Regions from separate parts of the Vibrio artabrorum genome, predicted to be linked through region 1. Evidence: predicted binding sites of a transcription regulator. Region 1 holds the regulator's gene; each other region holds the start of a gene.
What was found. Region 1 encodes CRP, which controls carbon source genes, mostly activating them, when cyclic AMP is high. Its sites were predicted from a motif close to TGTGANNNNNNTCACA; they were not measured.
Positions count from the first base shown of each region.

Region 2: OCU36_RS11455 (CTP synthase) is a predicted target of CRP. The motif match lies at 4,739-4,754, and genes of this name have one in related genera.
Region 3: deoD (purine-nucleoside phosphorylase) is a predicted target of CRP. The motif match lies at 4,084-4,099, and genes of this name have one in related genera.

Region 1 covers NZ_AP025458.1:2,737,052-2,743,355, forward strand. Annotated here, with positions in the region: gene OCU36_RS12450 (hydrolase) at 1-633, shown strand, start outside; gene OCU36_RS12455 (YheU family protein) at 729-941, shown strand; gene OCU36_RS12460 (phosphoribulokinase) at 1,019-1,888, shown strand; gene crp (cAMP-activated global transcriptional regulator CRP) at 2,128-2,760, shown strand; gene OCU36_RS12470 (DUF1338 domain-containing protein) at 2,971-3,762, opposite strand; gene astD (succinylglutamate-semialdehyde dehydrogenase) at 3,886-5,343, opposite strand; gene astA (arginine N-succinyltransferase) at 5,383-6,304, opposite strand, start outside.
Region 2 covers NZ_AP025458.1:2,564,616-2,570,919, forward strand. Annotated here, with positions in the region: gene ispF (2-C-methyl-D-erythritol 2,4-cyclodiphosphate synthase) at 1-299, opposite strand, end outside; gene ispD (2-C-methyl-D-erythritol 4-phosphate cytidylyltransferase) at 302-1,003, opposite strand; gene ftsB (cell division protein FtsB) at 1,003-1,284, opposite strand; gene eno (phosphopyruvate hydratase) at 1,637-2,935, opposite strand; gene OCU36_RS11455 (CTP synthase) at 3,014-4,654, opposite strand; gene mazG (nucleoside triphosphate pyrophosphohydrolase) at 4,787-5,602, opposite strand; gene relA (GTP diphosphokinase) at 5,830-6,304, opposite strand, start outside.
Region 3 covers NZ_AP025459.1:533,117-539,420, reverse strand. Annotated here, with positions in the region: gene OCU36_RS16505 (methyl-accepting chemotaxis protein) at 1-516, shown strand, start outside; gene OCU36_RS16500 (DEAD/DEAH box helicase) at 799-2,130, opposite strand; gene OCU36_RS16495 (Lpp/OprI family alanine-zipper lipoprotein) at 2,494-2,760, shown strand; gene OCU36_RS16490 (L,D-transpeptidase family protein) at 2,898-3,869, opposite strand; gene deoD (purine-nucleoside phosphorylase) at 4,215-4,925, shown strand; gene OCU36_RS16480 (lactate dehydrogenase) at 5,043-6,304, shown strand, end outside.

The DNA.
Region 1 (6,304 bases):
GTCGAAGATGCACGCTTCTTCTTAAGACATCTGCACGCTCAGTTTCCCCATAACCCGAAGGTTGCGGTTGGTATTTCCTTGGGCGGAAACATGTTGGCCAACTACCTCGCTGAATATGCGGATGACCCGTTACTGTCGGCTGCTACGATTGTATCAGCACCCTTCGACCTTGCTTGTTGTTCCAGTCGTATTGAACAAGGCTTTTCAAAGCTCTATAAGAAGTACCTGCTCAACTCGCTAAAATCGAATGCATTGAAAAAGGCCAATCTGCTACAAGAGAAGCTCGGCATTACCACTGAAACCATTCACAACATCACCAAACTGTATGAGTTTGATGAACGCATTACCGCACCTTTGCATGGATTCAAAAATGCTCAAGATTATTACGCACAATGTTCAGCGCTTCCTAAACTGACTAAGATCAAGCTGCCAACTCAGATCATTCATGCCAAAGACGATCCGTTTATGACCGATGACGTCATCCCCAAATTCGTACTACCGGACAACATCGATTATCGGCTGTTTCAAAAAGGTGGCCATGTGGGGTTTATTACCGGCAGCACACTCAAACCAAGATTTTGGTTAGAAGAAGCGTTACCGGCCTACTATGAAAGCATTCTAAATTCGGCATAATGACTGAGCCTTAGTCAATAGAAGTAAAAACATTGCTGAGCACACTCATTACTCATGAATGAACATATCCATGAACATAAAAGAGAGAAGTATTTATGATCATCCCATGGCAAGACATCGCCCCAGAAACGCTGGAAAACCTGATTAAAGAATTCGTACTGCGTGAAGGCACAGACTACGGTGATGTAGAGGTTTCACTTCAAAACAAGATTGACCAAGTAAAAAATCAATTGGCCTCAGGAGAAATCAGTATCGTATTTTCTGAGCTACATGAAACCGTTGATATTCAGGTCACAAAACGCTTCTAGGCTGCGCTCATTAAGGAGCCGTGTTATAGTAGTAACCGATTGCTAACAAGTAAGTTACTCAAAAGACAAGGGTTGTCATGTCCGCTAAACATCCAATAATTGCGGTGACGGGTTCATCAGGAGCCGGCACCACCACCACCTCAGAAGCCTTCCGTAAAATGTTCAATATGATGAACGTCAAGGCTGCTTGGGTTGAGGGGGATAGCTTCCATCGCTTCACTCGACCAGAGATGGATGTCGAAATCCGTAAAGCGCGCGAGCAAGGTAAGCACATCAGCTACTTTGGTCCGCAAGCCAACGATTTTGGCGCATTAGAGGAGTTCTTCCGTCAATACGGTAACGAAGGCACAGGTAAGGTACGTCGTTACCTACACACCTTCGATGAAGCCGTGCCGTACAATCAAATGCCGGGCACCTTTACGCCATGGCAAGAGATCCCTGAAAACTCCGATGTGATGTTTTATGAAGGCCTGCATGGTGGTGTAGTTGATGGTGACATCAATGTTTCCCAACATGTCGATTTGCTGATCGGCATGGTGCCCATCGTCAACCTTGAGTGGATCCAAAAATTTGTTCGTGACACTCGCGATCGTGGTCACTCCCGTGAAGCAGTAATGGACTCCATTGTTCGTTCGATGGATGATTACCTTAACTACATTACCCCACAATTTTCACGGACCCATATCAACTTTCAGCGTGTTCCAACCGTAGATACCTCAAATCCACTGAACGCGAAAGGGATTCCAAGTTTAGACGAAAGCTTCGTAGTGATACGTTTGCGTGGCATAAAAAACGTCGATTTTCCCTACCTTTTGGCCATGATTGATGGCTCATTTATGTCTCGCCATAACACGCTAGTCGTGCCGGGGGGGAAAATGAGTTTTGCTATGGAGCTCATCGTAAGACCGATCCTACAACAACTCATCGAAACCGGAAAAATTGGTTAACAAAACAACGTTTTTATTGATTACTTTTCATACCGTGATCATGTGCACAGTTTTGCGTAAAAAATCGTGGCTTGGTCACGATTAAAATCAAGAAATAGTCTCGGAAAAAGGATACTATTCTTAGACGAAACACAAGATAGCTTGCAGCGCTCAACGAGTGCTCTTACCCTACAAGTCAATCCAGGCTTAGCTAAAATACGGAAAGCAGCAAGCATACCCTGCAGAGGAAGTAAGATATTATGGTTCTAGGTAAACCCCAAACCGATCCAACATTAGAGTGGTTCCTTTCACACTGTCATATTCATAAGTACCCTTCAAAGAGTACTTTGATTCATGCTGGTGAAAAGGCAGAAACCTTGTATTACATCGTTAAAGGTTCTGTGGCAGTTCTTATCAAAGACGAAGAAGGTAAGGAAATGATTCTTTCTTACTTAAACCAAGGTGACTTCATTGGTGAGCTTGGCCTCTTCGAAGAAGACCAAGAGCGTACTGCATGGGTTCGTGCAAAATCTCCTTGTGAAGTTGCTGAAATTTCTTTCAAGAAATTCCGCCAACTTATCCAAGTGAACCCAGACATCCTGATGCGCCTTTCATCGCAAATGGCAAACCGTTTACAAGTAACGAGCCAAAAAGTTGGTGACTTAGCGTTCCTTGATGTAACAGGTCGTATCGCTCAAACGCTACTAAATCTAGCGAAACAGCCCGATGCCATGACTCACCCTGACGGCATGCAAATCAAGATCACTCGTCAAGAGATTGGCCAGATCGTTGGTTGTTCTCGTGAGACAGTAGGTCGTATCTTGAAGATGCTAGAAGAGCAGAACCTAATTTCTGCACACGGTAAAACTATCGTGGTCTACGGCACTCGTTAATCTCGATTAACCGCTAAAATTTTAAAAGCCACCAATGGAGACATTGGTGGCTTTTTGTTTATTTGCGTCATCCCCAAAAAGGAGGGACGACCGAGTTGGGGAGCTCTTCAAACAAGTGGGTAAATCTATAAAGATTCCCTACTCCTTCGTCGGTCTATGGAATGACGATTTGTCTCTCGCAGGGAGAAGCCCGAACCTCAACTCTTATATCTACCCGTTAGTACTCTCAAAAATTTTATCTGCTGATGCCGCCACAAACCCAGTGTATAGCTCACCATTATCCATCACATAACGCTTCGCAAACTCATAGAAGCCACCAGGAATCATCTCATTGCCATCAACAAATGATACTGGGACTTTATCCGCCATTGTTGATGATTGCTCTAATAAAACCTCTGGAGAGCCTTTAACCTCACCTCCAGATGCATTGATTGTGAAGCCCGACTCTCTCAAATAGTCATTCACACTCTGTACCTCCTCGAAGTGCTTAAGCTGATTCACACTCACCGTAAAGTGATTTGCACCATAGCCATGAGCCGCTAACCAAGAAGCATATTCGCTCTCTTTTGCTAACACTTGGAAATCCGCGAAGCTCAGATCCCAAAGTCGGCCACCAAACAAGAACTCATAACCTTGAAGCTTGCTTGCGTCCACTTGCTCAACCAACTTAGCCACGATCTGCTGTAAATCACTGGAACACGCTTCGACCTTCAACTCACTAATAAACACTTTAGGTTGGGTGGGATCTGGGTGCTCATAGTGCTTAGCCACCAACTTCTTGCTTTCAAACAAGTAATCGCCACACGCCTTATAACCTAAAGCCAGAAAAGGCTTAGCGAGTGTGTCAATCCCCAAAGGATCAACATTGAAAGTACGCAGTGCAATGTGATCATTAATCAGCGCTTCGTCTTCTTTCAGTAGACGATGAACTTTTTCTGCCGATGGGCAAAGCCTATCAATGTAATCATCCCATAGTGATTTAAAGAGTAGATCGGGTGTCATGGAGACTCCTTATCAAAGATTCTAGCAAGCTAGTCATTTGGATTAGAAAAGGCGAGGCTTAGACACAAAGTCAGCAGCCTTTATTTCATAAGCCAGTCAGTCATTCTGTCACTTAAATTTAAACTAAAGCTCAATTCCCGGGCTAAACGTGGCTGGCAGTTGAGTTTCACTGCCTTCCATTGAAGCCATCGGATACGCGCAGTAATCCGCCGCGTAGTAAGCACTTGGACGTAAGTTACCGGAAGCTCCCGGGCCGCCAAATGGTGCGTCGCCGCTTGCGCCAGTCAACTGACGGTTACGATTAACAATGCCCGCGCGGATATGGTCAACGAAGTATTCCCACTCTGAATCGTCGGTTGAAACTAAACCAGCAGATAAACCAAAGCGCGTGTCGTTCGCTAGCTCAACCGCTTGCTCTAGTGACTGGTAACGAACCACTTGTAGCAATGGACCGAAGTACTCTTCATCCGGCAGTTCAGCAATGTTGGTTACATCGATGATGCCAGGAGAAACAAACGCCGCTTGACCCGCTTTTGCTTCGACTAGGCTGACACCGCCTAACGATTGCAGATTCGCTTGCGCGTCCAGAATGAACTTAGCCGCAGCTTCAGAGATCTGCGGACCCATGAAGGGTGCTGGCTCAGCGAATGGCTGATCGACACGAATCTTCAAGGTCGCAGCAACGAGCTTATCCAGTAGTTGATCGCCCTTCTCTCCAACAGGCACATACAAGCGACGTGCACATGTACAACGTTGACCCGCACTGATGAAAGCCGACTGGATAATGGTGTAAACCGTCGCGTCAACATCCCCAAATTGATCACTGATCACCATCGGGTTGTTGCCGCCCATCTCTAGCGCCAGCATCTTGCCCGGTTGGCCCGCGAATTGACGGTGAAGGATATGACCGGTATTAGCACTACCGGTAAATAGCACACCATCAAGACCTTTAGCCTCAGCCAGTGCGATGCCTGTCTCTTTAGCGCCTTGTACTAGGTTAATCACACCAGCTGGAAGACCCGCCTCTTGCCACAGCTTCATGACGAACTCCCCCGTCCAAGGTGTTTGCTCTGACGGCTTAAATACCACGGTATTACCCGATAGCAGCGCAGGAACAATATGACCGTTTGGTAGGTGACCCGGGAAGTTATAAGGACCAAATACCGCCATCACGCCCAATGGACGATGACGCAGTACAATCTGGTTGCCAGCGGCTTCACGTGATGCCCCACCGGTACGTTCATGGTAAGCACGAATAGAGATAGCGATTTTGCCTGCCATCGCACCCGCTTCAGTGCGCGTTTCCCAAATCGGCTTGCCTGTCTCTTTTGCGATGATTTGTGCGATTTCTTCGCTGTTCTCTTTTACCTTCTCGGCAAAGTTCAACACGATCGCTTCACGCTCTGTAAAGCTCAGCTTCTTCCAAACTAAGAAAGCCTCACGAGCGGCTGTTACAGCAGATTCAACCTGTGCTGGTGTTGCGCTATCGCCCTGCCACACAACTTCATTATTGTATGGGCTTACCGATGTCATGGCGTCACCTTGACCTGCTACCCATTGTCCTGCTATCCACTGAGTCATATTTTTATCCTTAACATCTTCGACAGATAATCGCCGCTATTATTGAGCCAATATACGAACGAATTCGCCTTCCTTTACTTCAAGAGCGCTTGCGACTTCAGGTGATAAAATCACGGTGTTAGTCACTTGGTCATACGCCGCTTTCGCCGCGACAGCGCGGAAGTTCTCAAACGAGGTATTGCCAATTAGGAAATCTTTAGAGCTGGCGTGATCTGCAATTTGAACTTGAGAGCGAATTGAGTGCCGCACTGATTCGATGTTTCTTAGATCACACTCAACCGTTGGGCCTGCATCAAAGATGTCGACGTAGCCGCGATTAGTGAAACCTTCACGCTCCAGCAGTTTAAGCGCCGGACGCGTATTATCATGTACCTCTCCGATTACCGCCTGAGCTTCTTGGCTCAATAGGTTCACATAAATAGGCAGTTTCGGCATGAGGTCAGCAATGAAGCCTTTTTTGCCAATACCGGTTAGATAATCCGCAAGCGTGAAATCAATCGAGAAAAAGTGCTCTTGCAGCCATTGCCAAAAAGGCGAGTTACCTTCCGCATCAGAAACACCACGCATCTCAGCAAAGATGGTTTTCGAGAAACGCTCTGGGTGTTCAGCCATAAGCAAAAAACGGCACTTCGACATCAAACGACCATTCAATCCACCCCGAAAGTTAGGGCGTAAGAACAGCGTACAGATCTCACTGCATCCGGTATAGTTGTTACCAAAAGTCAGTAGCTTAACGATGTTATTCACGCCGAGTTTCTGTGATGAATGGACAACCTTGCTAATATGGTAAGAATAAAACGGGACGTCCCAACCAATCGCAGCTTCAACGCCAGTCGTACCGGCGACTTCACCGCTTTCGGTATCGTAGCCTACCATTAAGTAACCTTCGTCACCGGGTTCGGTTACGTCTTGTTTTGCGAAGCTGTATTCTGAGTGAGCAATGCGGTTGGTTAACAGTTCT
Region 2 (6,304 bases), 170 kb from region 1:
ATGATAGTAATATCAGCATTACCAATCACGTAACCTTGTTCTTTTACTCGACGGTAAACATCTTTCAGTAGTTCACGGCTATTCGCACCTTTCCATTCATCATCGGTATCAGGGAAATGACGACCAATATCCCCCGCAGCAATGGCCCCCAATAGAGCGTCACACAACGCATGAAGGGCAACATCACCGTCTGAGTGTGCAATAAGACCTTGCGCGTAAGGGATGCTGACTCCCCCAATGATTACCGGGCCTTCACCACCAAACTTATGTACATCAAAGCCATGACCAATACGAATCATCACTATTCCTTATTCTGGCTTAAATAGAACTCAGCAAGCGCTAAATCTTCCGGCTGAGTAATCTTAAAATTATCTGAACGCCCTGCCACTAAAGCGGGTGATAAACCTTTCAATTCAAAGGCTGAGGCTTCATCAGTAATCGAAGCACCTTGGTGCAACGCCTCACTTAATGCATTCCACAGAGGCTTTGCTCTGAACATTTGCGGCGTAAGTGCATGCCATAAATCGGCTCGTTCAACGGTATGCTCAATCTGCCCTTGGGCACCTCGCTTCATCGTGTCACGAACGGGAGCGGCCAAAATAGCCCCTACATCATGGTTCATCGCACCTGAAATCAACTTATCGATATCACTTAGCTGAACACAAGGTCTTGCAGCATCGTGAACCATCACCCAATCACCGAGCTGTTGCTCAGCAATATAGTTTAAAGCAGAGAGTACTGAGTCCGCTCGCTCGCTTCCACCTGACACTCTGAGCACTTGTGAGTTCAGGTTAAGTGCAAGCTCAGGGTAATACGGGTCATCATCACTGATCGCAATCACAACTTGAGAGACTTGTGGGTGAGATATTAATTTCTCAACGGTGTGCTCTAAAATTGTTTTGCCGTGGATTTTAAGGTATTGCTTAGGGCGGTCTGCCTTCATTCGGCTACCCACACCCGCCGCAGGTACAACGGCAATCACGCTTTGAAGTTGAGTCGACATTAATCGGATTCCTCACCAATAATGCGATAAAACGTTTCGCCATCTTTGACCATACCAAGCTCATGACGCGCACGCTCTTCAATCGCATCTAGGCCTTGGCGTAGATCGTCGATCTCCGCGAACATCTCAGCATTTCGAATGTGCAGTTTTTCATTTACTTGTTGTTGAACTTGAATTTCGTTGTTCACACCGTAATAGTCAGAGATACCATTTTTGCCGAGCCACAGTGTATGTTGTAGCCAACCCAACACTAAAAATAGTACTAAAGCAAAAATTCGCATAACACCTTTCGCCGATTGAAAAATAAGGAACTGGAGTAAGGGACATATATACCATAATGCGCCTAGTGGTGCGAGATGTGTGGTGAAAGGGAATTAATTAGTCGGGAAAATATTGTTATTCGAAACCCGTGATGAGATTCCCTATTCCTTCGTCAGTCTAGAATGACGAAACCAATACTGTCATCCTCAAGAATGAGGGACGAATGAGTTGGCGATCTCTTACAGCGAGCCGAATTTTTGAGGAGATTCCCTACTCTCTCCTTCGTCGCTCTATGGAATGACGAATTTTAGGCAAAAAAAATGCCCCGCATAAGCGAGGCATTCAAAGCTTAGATTAATAATCTACGAGAGATTATTGACCTTTAACTTCTTTAAGACCGTTGAAAGGTGCTTTAGAACCTAGAGCTTCTTCGATACGGATAAGTTGGTTGTACTTAGCAACACGGTCAGAACGGCTCATAGAACCAGTCTTGATTTGACCTGCAGCTGTACCTACCGCTAGATCAGCGATAGTTGCATCTTCAGTTTCGCCAGAACGGTGAGAGATTACTGCAGTGTAGCCAGCGTCTTTAGCCATCTTGATAGCAGCTAGAGTCTCTGTTAGAGAACCGATTTGGTTGAACTTGATAAGGATAGAGTTAGCTACGCCTTTCTCGATACCTTCAGCAAGAATCTTAGTGTTTGTAACGAACAGATCGTCACCAACGATTTGAAGCTTGTCGCCTAGAAGTTCAGTTTGGTGCTTGAAACCATCCCAATCTGACTCGTCAAGACCGTCTTCGATAGAAACGATTGGGAAGTTGTTCGCTAGTTCAGCTAGGTAGTGGTTGAACTCTTCAGAAGTGAAAGTTTTACCTTCGCCCTTCATGTTGTAGATGCCAGCTTCTTTGTCGAAGAACTCAGATGCTGCACAGTCCATAGCAAGAGTAACGTCTTTACCTAGTTCGTAACCAGCAGCTGCAACAGCTTCTGCGATAACTTCTAGAGCTTCAGCGTTAGATTTAAGGTTAGGAGCGAAACCACCTTCATCACCAACTGCAGTGCTGTAGCCTTTAGACTTAAGAACTTTAGCTAGGTTGTGGAATACTTCAGCGCCGATACGCAGACCTTCTTTAAGAGTTTTAGCGCCAACTGGTTGGATCATGAACTCTTGGATGTCAACGTTGTTATCAGCGTGCTCGCCACCGTTGATGATGTTCATCATTGGTAGAGGCATAGAGAACTGACCAGCAGTACCGTTTAGCTCAGCAATGTGCTCGTATAGAGGCATGCCTTTCGCAGCAGCAGCAGCTTTAGCGTTCGCTAGAGAAACAGCAAGGATAGCGTTCGCGCCGAACTTAGACTTGTTATCAGTACCGTCTAGGTCAAGCATGATTTGGTCAACGTCAGCTTGTGCTTTAGCGTCTTTACCCACTAGCGCTTCAGCGATTGGGCCGTTTACAGCTTCAATCGCTTTAAGAACACCTTTACCTAGGAAACGTGATTTGTCGCCGTCACGTAGCTCAAGAGCTTCACGTGAACCAGTTGATGCACCAGATGGAGCAGCAGCCATACCGACGAAACCGCCTTCTAGGTGTACTTCAGCTTCTACAGTTGGGTTACCACGTGAATCGATGATTTCACGACCTAGAACTTTAACGATCTTAGACATTGAATGTTTCCTTCTCGTTGAATATATAAATGTCAAATTTAAAGGTAGCAGCACAACTTACGCAGCTACCTGTATTTTTTACTTCTCTAATTCGCCACGCTGGTACTCACCAGCTGCTTTTACGAAACCTGCAAACAATGGGTGACCATCGCGAGGTGTTGAAGTGAACTCTGGGTGGAATTGAGCAGCAACGAACCATGGGTGGTTCGGGTTCTCAATAACTTCAACCAGTTTCTTGTCCGCAGATAGACCCGATACTTTTAGGCCCGCTTTTTCAATTTGCGGACGAAGATTGTTATTCACTTCGTAACGGTGACGGTGACGTTCATGGATCGTCGCGCTACCGTATAGTTCATAAGCTTTCGTCCCTTTAGCTAGGTGACAAAGCTGTGATCCAAGACGCATTGTGCCGCCAAGGTCAGATGTTTCTGTACGCTCTTCAACGTTACCTTCGCCATCAGTCCACTCAGTGATAAGACCTACAACTGGGTACTTAGTTTCAGTACAGAATTCAGAAGAGTGTGCCCCTTCCATTTTCGCAACGTTACGAGCGTACTCGATAAGTGCAACTTGCATACCTAGACAGATACCTAAGTACGGCACTTTGTTTTCACGAGCGTATTGAGCAGCAAGAATCTTACCTTCAACACCACGATCACCAAAGCCACCAGGAACTAGGATTGCATCTAGGCCTTCTAAAATTTCGACACCACGAGACTCAACGTCTTGTGAATCTACGTATTTAATAGTAACGCTTAGGCGATTTTTCAAGCCCGCGTGTTTTAGCGCTTCATTTACGGATTTGTATGCGTCTGGTAGTTCAATGTACTTACCAACCATACCAATCGTCACTTCACCCGTTGGGTTTGCTTCTTCGTAAATGACTTGCTCCCATTCAGACAAGTCTGCTTCTGGAGCAGTAATGCCGAAGCGCTTACATACAAGATCATCTGTGCCTTGAGCTTTAATAAGCTGAGGGATCTTGTAGATAGAGTCAACATCGCGCATAGAAATAACGGCATTTTCTTGCACATTACAGAACAGAGCAATTTTCTTACGCTCGTTCGAAGGAATGTTACGGTCTGAACGACAAACTAGGATGTCAGGCTGAATACCAATCGATAGCAACTCTTTTACAGAGTGTTGCGTTGGCTTGGTTTTCACTTCACCCGCAGCAGCTAGGTAAGGAACAAGAGTCAGGTGCATGAACATTGCGCGTTCACGGCCTAGTTCTACGGCTAGCTGACGAATCGCTTCCATGAATGGTAGAGATTCGATATCACCAACCGTACCACCCACTTCAACGATCGCGATATCGTGACCGTTAGCGCCAGATATTACACGTTCTTTGATAGCATTAGTGATGTGTGGGATAACCTGAATGGTTGCACCTAGGTAATCACCACGACGCTCTCTAGCGAGAACGTCTGAGTAAACACGACCTGCTGTGAAATTGTTACGCTTAGTCATTTTGGTGCGAATGAATCGCTCATAGTGACCAAGGTCAAGGTCAGTTTCAGCGCCATCTTCCGTAACGAACACTTCACCGTGTTGAGTCGGGCTCATTGTGCCTGGATCAACGTTGATGTAAGGGTCAAGCTTCATCATAGTCACTTTAAGACCACGAGCTTCTAAAATAGCCGCAAGAGATGCTGCTGCAATACCTTTACCTAGAGAGGATACAACCCCGCCAGTAACAAAAATGTAATTTGTCGTCATGTTTAACCTGAAATTGGTTGAATGAGGGAAATGGATTACTTCTGGACGGGATGAAAATATACCAGAAGCCCCGTATCGCCACAACGTGAAATCTATCACACTGCTATTTTTTATTTTTTGCTTCAAATCAATTCATGATAAAAGCTTTGCTGAACTTTTCTCCGCCACTTTGACTTCATCCCACATGGAATCAAGCTGTTGCAGTGAAAAATCGGTCAAAACTCTATCTTGTTGACGGACGATTTGTTCCACACCTTTAAAGCGACGTGAAAACTTTAGATTGGCTTTTGCCAGAGCTAATTCTGGGTTTTTACCTAGATGACGGACCAAATTAACCGTCGCGAACAGTAAATCCCCCAACTCTTCTTCCACTAAATCTTCGTTTGGCGTCACTTGAAGTGCTTCCTCTAGCACCTCATCAACTTCCTCTAAAACCTTGTTCGCAACTGGACCAATAGAGTCCCAATCGAAACCATATTTCGCGACCTGTTTTTGAATTTTTGTAGCACGCGAAAGTGCAGGTAGAGAGTTTGGTATTGAGTCTAGAATACTTTCTTGATTTTTTCCTGCCTGTGCCTTTTCTTTGGCTTTTTCAGCTTCCCAGTTGGCATTGATTTCTTCATCGTTCGCAAACTCGGTATCAGAAAACACATGCGGATGGCGGCGCGTGAGCTTCTCATTGATGCCGTCAACCACATCAGAGAACTCAAATAGCCCCTGCTCTTTCGCCAGTTGGCTGTAGAAAATCACCTGAAACAGTAAGTCACCCAACTCTTCTTGTAGGTTCGGCCAGTCTTTGTTGTGAATCGCATCCACTACTTCGTAGGTCTCTTCGATAGTATGCGGCACAATGGTTTCAAAATTTTGTTTCAAATCCCAAGGACAGCCACCTTCTGGATCGCGCAGCTTAGTCATGATCTGTTCAAGTTGTTCAATCGGGTGATTCATCGTTTTCTTCCTATTACTGTCTTTGATTTTTAAATTTATAACGTCTTATAAAACTAAAAAGGTGAGCAGCCAAAACCACTCACCTTTATTGATACTGTCTAATTCTCTAAATAATTGAAGCTGTGGCTAGGCGACAAGCAAGCGAGACTCCTGAGCATAGCTTGCCTATGTGATTGAGCGAGTGCGCGCAGGCAACAACGCCATCAGCTTCAAGTATGACGAGAATTTTAGCCGAGGCGTTTGACGCTCATTACATCTTTGATCTGCTCGACTCGGCTGGTCACACGACTTAAAACCTCAATATTGGTCAACTCCAAGTCAAAATCCATGACCGACAGTTGACGTTTATAGTCAGTACGGCTCTTCATTGTCGTCACGCTGATCTTTTCATTCGAGAACAGTGCGGTGATATCTTTCAACAAGCCATTACGCTCTAAGGCTTCAACACGTAACGTTAGAATGTAAGAACCGACAAAACCATTGCCCCAAACTGTATCAATAATACGCTCTGGCGCGTGCAAATTAAGCTCACCCAATTGCTCACAATCAGCACGATGCACGGAGATGCCTCGACCTTGAGTGATGTAACCTTTGATTACATCTCCCGGGATAGGTTGACAGCAACGAGCCAAGTGGGTCATTAGATTATCAACCCCTTCCACTACAACTGCATCTTTCTTAGGACGACTTTGCTGTGCTGGC
Region 3 (6,304 bases), on a different replicon from region 1:
ATTGGTAAAGTGATTGAAGTGATTCAGAGTATCTCTGAGCAAACCAATCTTCTTGCACTCAATGCTGCAATCGAAGCCGCTCGTGCTGGTGAAACTGGTCGTGGTTTCGCCGTCGTAGCCGATGAAGTCCGCATGTTAGCAGCACGTACACAAGACTCTACCAAAGAGATTCAAGCGATTATCGAAGGCTTACAAGTTGAGTCAGGTAACGCAAATGAGAGCATGGACCGTTCATTGTCAATGCTGGAACGCAACCAACACCTGACGGGTGAAGTGAGCTCAGCATTATCAAATATCGCGAATTCAATCACCGACATGACCGATATGAATACGCAAGTTGCCTCTGCCGCAGAAGAGCAAAGCCAAGTAACCGCTGATATCAATCGTAATATTACCAATATCTACAATTTGGTGACCCAAAACGTAACCGGTATCACCCAAGCGACAACTGCAAGTCATGAATTATCGCAACTCGCTGAACAACAAAAACAGCAGTTGGATTTCTTCAAGGTTTAATTTAATTATCTCATTGCATTTCGCACCAAAGATAATATTAATCACGCCAAAAACCAGTCACATATGACTGGTTTTTTTTCAACGATACACTTTTGAGCAAAGCCTTACTGGTCAATATCCTTCAGCCTATTTTCTCTTTTTAAGTAGAACCGTTCCCCATTCCACCTACCGTAGTTCGAAGAGCAAAGACAAAAAAACCGCCATCGCCGGCGGTTTTTATTTGCATTAGCTTTTATAAAGATCGGTTTTTATCAACCTTCGATTATCACTGTGGTGAGTTGATTACTCGTCGTCCACTTTTGGAGCCACTTTCTTCTTAGGGATAAATACGCTATCACCCACGGCCACATTCTGGTGGAAGCTCTTATCGCGCTTAACCGGTTTCTTCGGCGTTTTCTTAGCTTGAGTCGCTGTCTTCTTCTTAGCCGGGCCACCTTTCACAAAAGTCGGTTTACGTGGCTTGATGCCTTTAAACTTACCTTTTAAGCCTTCAAGCACTGAGAAAGTAAGATCTTGTTGGAGGTAAAGCTCAACACGCTTAAAGCTATCCCAGTCTTTTGGGCCAACCAAAGAGATTGCATCACCTTTGTTGCCAGCACGACCCGTACGACCCACACGGTGTACGTACTCTTCGGTGTGCTTTGGCATATCAAAATTAATAACGTGGCTTACGTTTGGAATATCAATACCACGTGAAGCAACATCGGTTGTTACTAAGATCTTGTAAACCGCACGCTCAAACTGACTCATGATGGCATTACGTTGTGTTTGGTTGAGGTTGCCGCTCAATGCCACTGCTTTCAGCTTCTTCTCGTTTAGCTTATCCGTTAGGCGATCCGTATCAGCGCGCGTTGCAGTGAAGATCATCACCTGGCGGTATTCCGCCTCTTCCAGAACTCGGTCTAAAATCGCTTCTTTGTGATCTAAGTGGTCACACAGGTAAAACTTCTGAGTAATATCAAGGTGTTGTTCGTTAGACACGCCTACAGAGATACGCTTCGGTGCGTCTAGCATTTCATTAGCAATGCCATTGACTTCCGCATGATCAAGCGTCGCAGAAAACATCAACGTTTGACGACGACGGTGTTTAGCGGCATTCGCGATACGACGTAATTCAGGAGCAAAACCTAAATCCAACATACGGTCAGCTTCATCAAGGATCAACGTTTCAACACCATCTAAGAACAATGAACGATGCTCTAGATGGTCGGCAAGGCGGCCTGGAGTCGCGACGATAAAACGCGGGTACTTACGCAGCGCTTTAACTTGATCGTTAAAGTTCTCTCCACCCAAAATAAGCGCCGCTTCGTAAGATAAGCCACCAAGCATACTACGCAGTTCGCCGTAAACTTGTTTCGCTAACTCACGAGTAGGAGCCAAAATTACACCACGAGGATCTTTAGCAGAAAACGCTTTTGTTTTTAATGCTTTGTGAATCATTGGTAACACAAACGCCAATGTTTTGCCTGATCCCGTTTTTGATGAAGCCAATAGATCCTTACCAGCAATAGCAACAGGGATCGCTTTTGTTTGGATCTCTGTCGCTTTCTTGAAGTCGTAATGTTTTAAGTTCTTCAGTAAGCGGTTATCTAAGCCTAAATCTTTAAAGTGCAAAGGACTCTCCAGTCATGATGGTATTGAATAAAATTAATTTAACGTAACATGATACCGCGAAAGTGCTTTATAAGGATAGAGATCACCGTAAATTTATCCTTGAATCTATCGTTAGCTAGAACATTGTATCTATTGCTAGCAAAGGGATAGCGTCACGATACATCGTCAAAGCCGACTTCAAATATGTCGCATCTCAAAAATGAGACACATTGTGATGCTTAGCTAGTTACCTTCATAATTTAACGATTTCTTTAGTTATTGATTTTGCGCTTAAAAAATTAGTCGCTACAATCATTAATGAAGCGACTATATGATAAAGAATGTATAGCGCATCTTTTGATGATAAATAAGCAAGGAGTTCTTATGAATAAGACGTTAATCGCAGCTGCAGCCTCAGTTTTCATTTTAGCTGGTTGTTCTTCTGAGCCAGAAGAAGCTGCAATGTCAGAGATGGACCAATTGACGAACCAAGTTGCTGAACTAAGCAACGAAGTTGAAGCGCTTAAGAGTGACAAAGCGGCAGCTGAGATGAAGGCTCAAGAAGCATCTGAAGCCGCAATGGCAGCAAAAGAAGAAGCGGATCGTGCGAACGAACGTATCGACAACATTGCACAGTCTTACACGAAGTAGTCAGACATACGCAATGAAGCTGTAGATTATATCAGTCGCAAAATGCAGTAAATTGATATCACCACCTCCAAATAGAGGTGGTGTTTTTTATTTAAGGGAGAGAGCAAGCAGAAATCCGTTTCAAGGAACCTATCGAACTAAAACTCAATCATAGGGGGTGTGATTTCAACAGGGACGCCGTTTTGGGCAAAGATAACCGCTTTCGCCTTTGCGCTAGGAATATCGGCATCTTGAAGCCACCATTTTAATTCAACCGGAATTTGCAGCAATTTCTTAGATCCATCACTTCGCGTCAATGGTTCATGTGCTTCTACAAACACACTTCTATCCGGTTCCAATGACACTTTGATCGGTTCATTAATAATGGTGACTTGTTCACCACGCTGCACTTGCTCAAAAAGCCACTCTATATCTTTGGGTTCCATTCGAATGCAACCAGAGCTGACCCGTAAACCTATTCCGAAATCCTTGTTGGTGCCGTGGATCAAATAGTCACCGGCACCATAAGCAAGTCGCAATGCATAATCACCAAGCGGATTTTCCGGCCCTGCAGGCACCACTTGAGGTAATTCAATGCCTTTTTCTCGGTACTCTTCACGGATTGAATTCGGTGGAGTCCAAGTTGGGTTGGGTCTTTTTTGGCTTATTTTAGTGATCATCTCAGGAGTATCACGCCCGATTCGACCGATGCCGACAGGAAACACGTGCACCTGATTTTTTTCAGGCTCAAAGTAATACAGCCTTAGCTCTGCAAGATTGATGACGATGCCTTTCCTTGGCGTATCAGGCAAAATTAAACGACTAGGGATGCTTAACACATAACCTTCTGCGGGCAGAAAAGGATCCACCCCTTTATTTGCAGCCATTAAAGAGAGAAAGCCAATATCATATTGCTTTGCAATGTTGGCCAACGTCTCGCCAGCAGCCACTTCGTGTTGTTGTATGCGCCCTACAATGCGACTTTCTGCAGGAGGAAGTTCAAATGTTGCTGCAGACACCCACGGTGAAGCGACTCCAATAATCAAAAAGCTTCTAACCGCAAGCAGGGCTATCTTACGTAGTTGTGTTCTCATAAAGTGAAAAAACGTCGCGTGAGCGCAGTAAGACATACATTTCCTTGGATTACCTTTTATCTAAGTTTAGATTATCGTTGATTTAACATCTCTACAACGGTTACTTATCGCTAAACACCTATAGGTTTACGTTACCAGACATATTTACCCTCTTGTTGCATATCGATTTGGTCACGCAAAATCGATTGCCTTTGCGCTTTCAACAGATTTAGTTATCTATATCAATAAAACTGTATAACTGAGGCCATTTTGTGACAAACATCTCATGGGGCCTCGTTTTAACTCGCTAATATTGCCTCAACAAAACGAATTCAATTCAACAGAATCGGTAATTGATTAATCCTGTTCCTATAATTACCGTTTAAACTTTGGAGAACGACCATGGCAACACCTCATATAAATGCTCAAGCTGGTGATTTCGCAGAAACAGTACTGATGCCGGGCGACCCGCTTCGCGCAAAATACATTGCAGAAACCTTCCTTGATGACGTGAAGCAAGTTTGTGACGTTCGCAACATGTTTGGCTACACAGGTACTTACAAAGGTAAAAAAGTATCTGTTATGGGCCACGGTATGGGTATCCCATCATGCTGCATCTACGTACATGAGCTAATCGCAGAGTTCGGTGTGAAAAATGTGATCCGTGTAGGTAGCTGTGGCGCAGTACGTGACGACGTTAAACTCATGGATGTTGTTATCGGTATGGGTGCATCAACTGACTCAAAAGTAAACCGTATTCGTTTCAACAACCACGATTTTGCGGCTATCGCTGATTTCGGTCTTCTAGAAGAAGCCGTTAAACAAGCTCGTGTACAAGAAGTTCCAGTTAAAGTTGGTAACGTATTCTCTGCCGACCTTTTCTACACACCAGAAGCTGACCTTTTCGAAAAAATGGAAAAATTAGGTATCCTTGGTGTTGATATGGAAGCGGCTGGTATCTACGGTGTGGCTGCGGATCTAGGCGCGAAAGCACTAACTATCCTTACCGTATCTGATCACATCATCCGTGGTGAGAAACTGAGTTCAGAAGATCGTCAAAAGTCATTCAATGATATGATGACCGTTGCGCTTGAAACAGCAATCAACATTTAATCGCTAGACTCAAGCTAACTTTCTTGCACTAGCTCCTTTTTGACGATACATAGATTGAAACGCAATACCTCGCAACCAAGCTCGCTTGGTTGCCTAAATAACCCCGAGGGGGCGATCGTGTCCAACGACAAGCTGCCAAAAGATGCGGATGGATTACAACTCAACTTTTGTAAAACATTGGCGTGTGACAACTTTGGCTTGAGCGATGCAAAACTCTATGTTTTGCAACATGCGAATCCTAAGCGTCCAGCGATGGTTTGTCGTGAGTGTGGATCTTTCCCCCCCTTACTTAATAATCGTGAAGTGTTAAACGAACTTCATCGTTTAAGACAACTTCACAGCGATGGCCTTCCTGCTTGTCGTAATGATGATTGCGATAACTTCGGCCTATCGGTTCATACCCATAAACATCTCTATCACGCCTTTGGTTACAGTGGTGACAGGCAACGCTATCGATGCAAAGACTGCCAATCAACGTTTGTTGACAAGTGGTCTGGGTCCAACAAAAAACTCCAGTTTCAAGAAAACCTCATGGGCTTATTGTTTATGAGTTATTCTGTCCGTGAGATCTGCAGAAAATTAGCAATCAATCCCAAGACTTTCTATGACCATGTTGAGCATATCGCAAGCCGCTGTCGTCGAAAATTAGCAATGATTGATGCAAGATGGGTCAATCATGCTGAAGAGTATCAATTTGCTTCGCATTATCAGCGTTTACAACCAAAAAGTAATAATGGTGTGCTTTGGATCGCCACAGGTGAAGCGCATTCTGGCTATATCCTCTGTCAGCATGTCAACTATTCTCAGCATGAAGAACCGTCGGGGAAAGTTGACCATGATCCTTACGATGACGTTGCACGCTTTGTCTCAAAAGCGTATTCGTCAGAGGCAAATTTCGATCTCCCTCCACCATCCGACAAACTGAAAGAGCGCATTGAGCAGCAATACCAAGTGATTCTTGCTCGGGGTAATGTTGAAGACCCAATGGGTAACCTCACTGCATTCAGTTACCCTTCTAAAGGTGCCCTCATTCGACCACCTTATACCTCATATGCTCATTTCTTGCATGTGCTTGATATGTGTAAAGAAAACAAACACGTCACGATCTATATGCCACAAGAACCCTTGTTAAGATCCGCCGCACTAAGCGTCTGTTTACCACGCATTCAGAGTCTAAATATTGACTTAATGTACGTAGAAGAAGATTCTGGCTGGCAAGACGACCAACGTTTTGAAAAGATCGACATCGTTCATATGAGTTGGTGGCGCGATCGCTGGGCTATCGCAAATCAAGGCGACAATCAGAAAGGCATCTGCTACTTAACCGGTAATAATTCAAAACAAAAGCCGTGGTTTAATACCACTTCTATCCAACAAAC